DNA from 4 places in the Streptomyces sp. NBC_00846 genome. Region 3 is predicted to be linked to each of the others. Evidence: riboswitches for the same ligand, from Rfam matches in the RefSeq annotation. Region 3 holds a riboswitch; each other region holds the start of a gene.
The links. A riboswitch is a leader RNA that binds a small molecule or an ion and turns the genes downstream of it on or off. The one in region 3 is predicted to bind cyclic di-AMP.
Positions count from the first base shown of each region.

Region 1: another riboswitch for cyclic di-AMP. It lies ahead of OG936_RS27010 (M23 family metallopeptidase); the one in region 3 lies ahead of OG936_RS21535 (NlpC/P60 family protein).
Region 2: another riboswitch for cyclic di-AMP. It lies ahead of OG936_RS03115 (C40 family peptidase); the one in region 3 lies ahead of OG936_RS21535 (NlpC/P60 family protein).
Region 4: another riboswitch for cyclic di-AMP. It lies ahead of OG936_RS13185 (transglycosylase family protein); the one in region 3 lies ahead of OG936_RS21535 (NlpC/P60 family protein).

Region 1 is NZ_CP108846.1:5,872,058-5,874,250, reverse strand. Features, by position in the region: gene OG936_RS27015 (GntR family transcriptional regulator) at 1-383, opposite strand, end outside; gene OG936_RS27010 (M23 family metallopeptidase) at 662-1,477, opposite strand; cyclic di-AMP (ydaO/yuaA leader) riboswitch at 1,490-1,657, opposite strand; gene OG936_RS27005 (M16 family metallopeptidase) at 1,987-2,193, opposite strand, start outside.
Region 2 is NZ_CP108846.1:676,784-678,976, reverse strand. Features, by position in the region: gene OG936_RS03120 (ATP-binding protein) at 57-488, shown strand; gene OG936_RS03115 (C40 family peptidase) at 696-1,169, opposite strand; cyclic di-AMP (ydaO/yuaA leader) riboswitch at 1,173-1,356, opposite strand; gene OG936_RS03110 (hypothetical protein) at 1,744-2,052, opposite strand; gene OG936_RS03105 (ATP-dependent Clp protease proteolytic subunit) at 2,060-2,193, opposite strand, start outside.
Region 3 is NZ_CP108846.1:4,640,939-4,643,131, reverse strand. Features, by position in the region: gene pcrA (DNA helicase PcrA) at 1-855, opposite strand, end outside; cyclic di-AMP (ydaO/yuaA leader) riboswitch at 1,136-1,302, shown strand; gene OG936_RS21535 (NlpC/P60 family protein) at 1,301-2,193, shown strand, end outside.
Region 4 is NZ_CP108846.1:2,872,926-2,875,118, forward strand. Features, by position in the region: gene OG936_RS13185 (transglycosylase family protein) at 169-933, opposite strand; cyclic di-AMP (ydaO/yuaA leader) riboswitch at 937-1,108, opposite strand; gene OG936_RS13190 (transglycosylase family protein) at 1,409-2,193, opposite strand, start outside.

The DNA.
Region 1 (2,193 bases), 1.2 Mb from region 3:
CCGCCCAACGGGCACAGATCCTCCCCCTCGCCCCGCCTGGCCCGCTCCTGGCCGAGCCGGACCAGACCGCGCAGCACCTTGAGATGCGCCTCGGTGCGGCGCTGCGCGGCGCGCGCGGCGGCCAGCGGCTCCAGCAGCATCCGGACCTCCAGCAGGTCGGCGGCCTCCTGTCGGGTGGGCTCGGCCACGCAGGCGCCCGCGTGCCGCCGGGTGGCCACGAAACCCTCGGACTCCAGGGTGCGCAGCGCTTCCCGTACCGGGACGCGGGAGACCCCGTATCGACGCGCCAGCAACTCCTCTGTGAGCCGGCCACCGCGTTCGAAGAAACCGGAGACGATGTCGTCACGGATTGCCGTGCATACCGAATGCGCGGGAATGCGCATGTCCGAACCTCCGCCTTAATCCCCGCGAAACGCGGCCGACCGACGCCTGTTCTGCGACCCTATTGCAGTGCGGCCGAATTCCGATGCCGGGTGGAAAATCATGAATATCTCTTGGCCACGGAGCGACTCGGCGGGCAGGTACCGCAGACGGGCACCACGGGCAGACACGGAGGCCGGGCACGGCGAAATTCGGGCACAGCGGAGGCCGGGCACAGCGAAGGCCCCGGTGTGTGCCGGGGCCTTCGAAGAGGTGCTGCAGGTGGGACGGGCGGCTTCGGTCAGACGTTGACGCCGTGGGCGCGCAGGTAGGCGACGGGGTCCATGTCGGAGCCGTACGACGGCGTCGTCCGGGCCTCGAAGTGGAGGTGCGGGCCCGTGGAGTTTCCGGTCGAGCCGGAGAGGCCGATCCGCTGGCCCGCGCCGACGCTCTGGCCGACGGAGACGCCGATCGAGGAGAGGTGGCCGTACTGCGTGTACGTGCCGTCCGACATCCGGAGCACGATGTTGTTGCCGTACGCGCCGCCCCAGCCGGCCTCGACGACCGTACCGGCACCGACGGCGACGACGGAACTGCCGGACGCGGCGTGGAAGTCGATGCCCGAGTGGCTGCCGGACGACCAGAGCGAGCCACTGGACTTGTAGCCGGTGGTGACGTACGAAGCTGCGACCGGGAGCCGGAAGGCGCCCAGGCGGGTGCGCTCGGCGGACCGGGCGGCACGCACCTTCTCCGCGCGCGCCTCGGCCGCGCGCTTCGCTTCGGCCTCGGCCTCCGCCTTCTTCTTGGCTTCGGCCCGCTTCTTGGCCTCGGCCTTCCGCTGGGCCTCCGCCTTCTCCTTCGCCGCGGCATCGGCCTGGTGCTGCTGTGCGGCGGCCTGGGCCTCTATCTGGTCGGCGAGGGCGCTGTCGATGCCAATGACCTGGTTCAGGCCGGTCTCGCCGACGGAGGTGACCCCGGTGTCCGCTGCGAGGGCCGGAGAGGCCGCGCCGCCGATGACGCCGGTGGTGGCCAGGGCCGCGACGCCGGCGATCTTCGCGCTCCTGCGCGTCAGTCGACTCGGGGCACGATGCTTCCCAGTGGCACGGGTGAACGCCATGAAGTGGCTGGTCCTTTCCTTCCTTCTCGCCTACCGGGTTAGCTGACGGGTTCGGAGCAGGAAGGTCTCCTACGGATTACTCGGCCTCGGTGAGGCTCAGGCATCCGATTCACCCCAGGGACTTCGTGGGTCCCCGGCTCCCCAGGCTCGCGCCTGACGGGGACTCGGCGATGACTGTCCGGTACGTCGCGGATGCGGCATACGAGTGACGGACAGCCCGGCCGACGCTAAGCGGGGTCACTTTCATTCACCAAACGGACAGGTCGTTTTGTAGCGCATCCCACAAGACAGACAGACAACCTCTCCACCAGAACGGGCAAAAAGGAAGACCCCGGCGAGATCTCGCTCACAGGGGTCTTCCTCTTGTCCCGGTATGTGGACATGCGACGGGTTGGTGGACCGGGCGACCAGTGGGCTGTCACAGGTGACCCGTCACAAGCGAACTGTCGCGGCCTGGCGGGCCGGCCGGACCGTCAGGCCGCCTCCCGCGTCCGCGACAGGTACGCCCGTCAGCCGGTGACCACCGACACCTCTCCGATGTCCAGTGCCCGGACCGGCTCCTCGATCTGCGCCGCGTCACCGACAAGGACCGTGACCAGCCGGTCGCCCGGGAAGGCGTTGACCACCGCCGCGGTCGCCTCGACCGTGCCGGTCTCCGCAAGCCGGGCGTACAGGTGTGCCTGGTAGTCGTCCGGGAGGTGCTGCTCGACCTGGTC
Region 2 (2,193 bases), 4.0 Mb from region 3:
GAAGCACAACCGGGACCGAGCGCGAGTCGGTCCGGGTGGGAAAGGGACGGCTCGCCATGGCAGACCATCAAGAAGCCAGTGTCACTCTGCCGAGCGAGCCGGTCTCGGTCGCGGCGGCCCGGAGATATGTGGACCGGGTGCTCACCGAATGGGGACTGGCCACCGACACGGAGTTCGCCGACGGCATCCGGCTCATCGTCTCGGAGCTCGCGACCAACGCCGTCCAGCACACCTTCGGACAGTCGCCCACTTTCACCGTGGACCTGAGACTGGAACGGGAGGAACAGCTGCAGCTGGGAGTGACGGACAGCCACCCGCGTCGGCCCCGGCGGCTGCCCGCCACCGTTCAGCAGGACAACGGACGCGGCATGGTGATCATCCGCTCCCTGGCCAAGGAGTGCGGAGGCCGGCTCACCGTCACCCCCACCGCCGACGGCGGCAAGAGGGTCTGGATCGCGCTCCCATGGAGCATCCCCGTACAGAACTGAGCGGCCACCCGATCCGCCCCGTTACCCGGACAGGCCGACGGCGGACGGGACGGATGGGCTGGTGGCTGCGCCGCCCGCGTGCCGCCCGCGCCGTAGAGGGCGGAGGTGGCGCGACGCTCACCGCGTGGGGGCTGGTCCTGGCGTCCGGCCCCCTGCTGCACGGAAGTCCTCAGCCGCACCGGGCTTGTCAGCGGCGCTGAGACCGCGTCAGCGGACCCGGCCGTAATAGACGTGTCTCGTCCAGATCCTCTCCAGCCGGACCACCGCACCGCTCCTCGGCGAGTGCCAGATCTTGCCGTGACCGGCGTAGATCCCCACGTGGTAGACGCTGTGACCGTAGTGGAAGAAGACCAGATCGCCGCGTTGCCTGTGTGAGGCCGGGATGTGGCGGGTCTTGTTGTACTGCTGCTGGGCCGTGCGGGGGAGCTTCTTGCCGGCCTTCTTGAACGAATAGGCCGTCAGTCCCGAGCAGTCGAAGAGGTTGGGGCCGGTGGCCCCCCACCTGTACGGCGATCCCTTCTTGGACGCGGCGACCTTGAGTGCCTTCATGGAGAGAGTCGCCGCCTGGGCCTCCGTCGCGGCGCCCGGGACGAGCATGGTGCCGCCGACGGCGGCCAGAGTCAGAACCGAGGCCGTACCGGCCCGGGCGAGCAGAGACGGGACATGAACCTGCGCAGTCATGCGCAACCCTTCGTCAGCCGCCTGTGAAGGATGACCTGTCGGGTTCGGGCTGGCGAAGTTGCCCGGCCGCGCTCGGCGGCTTCACCCCGAGGGCCGACCGGTGATCCGGTCGACCCGTTGTGCTCGGGTCCTCCACTCCTGCCGATCCACTTCTGTCGACCAGACATCCGGACGGCGGCAGGACTCGGCGTCCGCCCGGACCGCCCCGTCGCTGTGGCGGGGGCTTGTCGTCCCACGGATCTTGACTCACCGACTGCCGGATTTCCGAGAATAAGCGACGAATTGTGAGGCTCCTCACGGCTGACCCGTTCGGGTGGAGCCGACGATTCCGGGAACGCCGACGTTCATGCGGACCGGTCCCGTACCAGGGGCGGAATCATGGATTCCGCTCGTTGGCCACCGGGAGCGCGCAAGTGGAGAAATATCTCGCGAGAAGGACTTTCTACGCCGAAAGAGCTAGGAATTTCGATGTGACCACCGGGCGTGTCGCGAAGGGGAGTTGGGTGCCTCCGGCCGGGGGCGGGTTGCGGGGGAGCCCGGCTGGTCCCGGCCGGCCTGGCGGAAAATCGGTTGATCAACTCGTCGGATCGGGGGGTACGGTGACGCGTCCGGCCCGCCGTTCCCCGTCCAGCACCCGTAGCGCCCGGGCCAGGGTGGCGGCGTGGATCCGTGCTTCGCCGCGCTCGTGCATCAACGTGAGGGCGTCCCGCAGCGCGGCCGCCCGTGAGGCCAGTGCCTGTGCGGCCCGCAGTGCGGAGTAGGTGTCGTCGCCGCGGGCCGGGTTGATCCGGCCCAGTTGGTCGAGGACTTCGAGATAGCGGTCGATGAACTCGCCCTCGGCGCGTGTCAGTGCGGGCAGTGGTGGCAACTCCGTTGCTCGCATCGGGCGTTCACCGCGCGCCGTGCGGCGGGAGCGACGACTTCCGGTTCTCCATGACGTGGTCCACCAGGCCGTATGCCTTGGCGCCGGGGGCGTCGAGGATGAGATCGCGCTCGATGTCGGCGGCGATCTGCTCGGCGCCGC
Region 3 (2,193 bases):
GTCCTGGTACTCGTCGACGAGGACGTGCCGGAAGCGGCGGCGGTAGTGCTCGGCGACGTCGGGGAACGCCTGGAGCAGGTGGACCGTCGTCATGATGATGTCATCGAAGTCCAGCGCGTTGGCCTCGCGCAGCCGGGACTGGTACATCGCGTAGGCCTGCGCGAGGGTCTTCTCGAACCCGTCGGCGGCCTGACCGGCGAAGGTCTCCTCGTCGATCAGCTCGTTCTTCAGGTTGGAGACCTTGGCCGTGAACGACTTCGGCGGGAAGCGCTTCGGGTCGAGGTCGAGATCGCGGCAGACCAGGGCCATCAGCCGCTTGGAGTCGGCGGCGTCGTAGATCGAGAACGATGACGTGAAGCCGAGCTTCTTCGACTCGCGGCGCAGGATGCGTACGCACGCGCTGTGGAAGGTCATGACCCACATGGCGTTGGCGCGCGGTCCGACGAGCTGCTCGACGCGCTCCTTCATCTCGCCCGCGGCCTTGTTGGTGAAGGTGATCGCCAGGATCTGGCCGGGGTGCACCCCGCGCTCGGCGAGGAGGTGGGCGATCCGGTGGGTCAGCACCCGCGTCTTGCCGGAGCCCGCCCCGGCGACGATGAGCAGCGGGGAGCCCGCATGGACCACGGCGGCGCGCTGCTCGGTGTTCAGCCCGTCGAGGAGCGCCGCGGGGTCGATGACGGGGCGGTGCGCGCCGTCGCGGTAGTACGCCTCCCTGGGCGGCGGGGGCCCGTCGAATACGCCCGCGAAGAGGTCCTCCGGCACCGCTTCGGGTGCGGAGTCCTCGGGGGGCGGCGGGGGCTCTTCCTCCGAGTGCTGGAGGCCGGCCAGGAAGCTGTCGTCAAAGAGGCTGCTCATCGCTTGTCGAGTCTAGGCCGCCGCACCGACACACGACGGCCGCATGCCGAACCGGACCCGGACCGCAGGACCGGCCCCACCCCCTGCCGGGCACGCAAAGAGAGCGGACACCCACTCGCGGTGAGGAATTCCGGGCCCCCTGTCCGCGCCCGCCGCCCCACTTCGCCGAGGTCACGAAGATGTATCGGGCATATCGAACATCAACCTTCACAGCAGCACCACGGGTTGGCTAGCGTGCTCGTCCGGGCGGCCCGTACCCCCAGAGGCGAACCACGCCGAGCGGGCGCCCACGCCGAATCCGGGCTGCCCTCAAGGGAGTTCGGAACCGGGGACCCACACGCATGTACCGGGGTGAATCGGTCCTTGTCCCCCACGCGGACCGTAGGGCAGCCTTCCGTTCCGCCCGAACCCGACAGCTAACCCGGTAGGCGGTCCACGGAAGGAGATGCCGGCCTTGGCATCGCATCGCAAGCCGCGCACCCGGGTGCGCACCACCACACCGGCCGTCGGGCTCACGACGGCGGCACTGGCGTCCGTGACCCTGCTCTCCACGCAGAGCGCGATGGCCGCCCCCGCTCCGAAAGCCGGCATCGAGGACGTCCAGAAGCAGGTCGACGACCTCTACCGGCAGGCGGGCACCGCGACCCAGCAGTACAACCAGGCGAAGGAGGCCGCCACCGCCCAGCGCACCAAGGTCGACGCCCTGCTGAACGATGTCGCCAAGCGCGCCGACCAGCTCAACGAGGCCCGCAGGACGCTCGGCACGTACGCGGCCGCGCAGTACCGCAGCGGCACCATCGCACCGAGCGCCACCTTCTTCCTGGCCGACGACCCGCAGTCGTATTTCGACCAGAACCAGCTGATGAACCGGATGACCAGCCGGCAGCAGAAGGCGATCACGGACTTCCGTACGCAGCAGACCAGGGCGGCGAAGAAGCGTGCCGAGGCGGTGCAGAGCCTGGAGACGCTGACCACGACGCAGACCACGCTGCGCACCAGCAAGCAGGACGTCCAGAAGAAGCTGGGCGAGGCGCGCGCGTTGCTGTCGAAGCTGACCGCCGAGGAGAAGGCGCGGCTCGCGGAGCTGGAGCGGAAGAAGGAGGCGGAGGCCCGGCGCAAGGCGGAAGAACTGGCCAAGCAGCAGGCCGCCGCCAAGGCGGAGGCGGACCGCAAGGCCGCGGAGGCCGCGAAGGCCGCGGATTCCGGCAGCGGTACGGGCACGGGCAGCGGTACGGGCACGGGCACCGGTACGGGCACGGGCAGCGGTACGGGCACGGGCACCGGTACGGACAGCAGCGCCACCACCAAGGCGGAGAAGGTCCTCGCCTTCGCCCGCGC
Region 4 (2,193 bases), 1.8 Mb from region 3:
ACTGGTCAGCAACTACAACAGTTGAACGATCACACAGAGCGGAAGCGCCACGTAGGGGTGGCGCGCGGGGGTGCCGGCCGGGGTGGCATGCGACACAGGAAACCCCGGCCCGGCGCATACGGGGGGATGCGCGCCGGGCCGGGGTGCTCGGGGAGGAGAGGCCCTGGACTACTTGGTCAGGTGCAGCTGCTGACCCGGGTAGATCAGGTCCGCGTCCTTGACGATGTCCTTGTTCATCTCGAACAGCCGCTGCCAGCCGCCCTCGACCTTGTGGTCGGCGGCGATCTTGCTCAGGGAGTCGCCGGAGACGACCTTGTACTCGCCGTCACCCTTCTTGACCTTCTGGCCGGTCGGGGTGGTGACGGTCTTCTTCGACTCGGCCTGCGGGGCGGCGGAGCGGTCCGAGCGGTCGGCGGCGGGGGCCTCGGCGCGCTCGGCCTTCTTCGGCTGCGCCTGCTGCACCGGCTGGGACTGCTGCTTCGGCGCGGCCGGGGCGCTCTGCTGCTTGGTGGCGCCGGAGTTCGAGGAGGAGCCGGTGTCGACACCCGGGTTGACACCGTCGTTGGTCAGATTGCCGGCACCGGCACAGCCCCAGGCGCCCGGGCCCTGCATGGCGAGGAGCTTCTCGGCGGTGGCGATCTGCTGGGCCTTGGTGGCCAGGTCGGCACGGGGGGCGTACTGCGTACCGCCGGCGGCGGCCCAGCTGGACTGCGAGAACTGCAGACCGCCGTAGTAGCCGTTACCCGTGTTGATGGACCAGTTGCCACCCGACTCGCACCGGGCAACGGCGTCCCAGGTGGCGACGGAGGCGGCGGAGGCGCCGGTCGCGCCCATCAGCGGAACGGCGACGGCAGCACCGGCGACACCGGCGAGCGTGGCGACACGGACGGCCTTGGACGGGCGGCGGTGCTTGCCCTTGCTGGAAAACAGCATGGAACTTCTCCTCACCGACGCCTACGAGGTGAGCTGTCGGGTTCGGGCCAAGTGAGTTGCCCGGCCGCACGTCCTAGCGCGCGACTTCACCCCAAGCCGGTCCTGATGCGTCTTTCGACGATCGGGCCCGGCGCTTACCTGGGTCCCCCGCTCCTGCCTACGGCGCTTTACGCGTCTGTTCCCTTCGACCGACGGCAGGATTCGGCGTGACGGTCGACGGGGCCCGCGGTGCGAGCGGTTCCGACCGTAAACATAGGCAACCCCCACTTTCAAAGATGGACACATCGGACAATCAGCCCTTACTTGCATGTGAGGAACCATCGTTTTCGCAGGTGGGAGGCGATACAGCCGGAGTCCCCGGGCGCGACACGCCAGTTGACGCAAAGAGACCCATGTCTCACTTACGCATAAGCGGACATAGGCCTCTGAACTGCCCCGATTTTTGGGTCTCTTTTAGTCGATTTTCAGACCGCCCTCATTCGGCCTTCACGCCGAGATCGAGACTCTGGCCAGGGAGAATGAGGTCCGGGTCGGAGCCGACGGCACTCTTGTTGGCCTCATAGAGCGCGGGCCAGCCACCAGGAACCTTCTGTGCGTCAGCAATCGCCCAGAGATTGTCGCCGGGGCGGACGGTGTACGTGCCGTCGGCGGCCGAGGCGCCCGCGTCGCGTGCGTCACCGTCGCCACGTGAGGCATGGCGGCCCGACTCGCGGCCCAGCCCGCCGTCCGCACCCCGGCTCGCCTCGGCGGCCGGTGCGCCACGGTGCTTGCCACCCGTACGGCTGAGGGAATCGGATGAATCACGCACATCGTGCACTTCGGGCGCGTCGGAGGACGGGGCGGCCGACTCGGTGGTCGAGGGCCGCGCGGAGGACTTGGCCTTGTCCGTCGACCCACCGGCACCGCCCGAGCCCTTCGAGCCGCCCTTGCCGTGCGTGGCGCCCTTGCCGTTCGTAGCGCCCTTGCCGTTGCCGTTCGACGGTGTGGCGTCCGACGTGCCGTCAGCCGGCTCCGTGCTCTGCGCCGGCTCGGGGGCGGGCGCGATCCCCGGATCGACGCCCGGCAGCGTCCCGTCCTCCGCAAGGCCGGAGATGACCGCACAGCTGGGCCAGGCCCGCGGGCCACGGTCCTCCAGGACCTTCTCGGCCACGGCTATCTGCTGCGCGCGGCTGGCGAGGTCGGCGCGCGCGGCGTACGAATCGCCGCCGTACGCCTTCCAGGTCTCCTGCGAGAACTGCAGGCCACCGTAGAAGCCGTTGC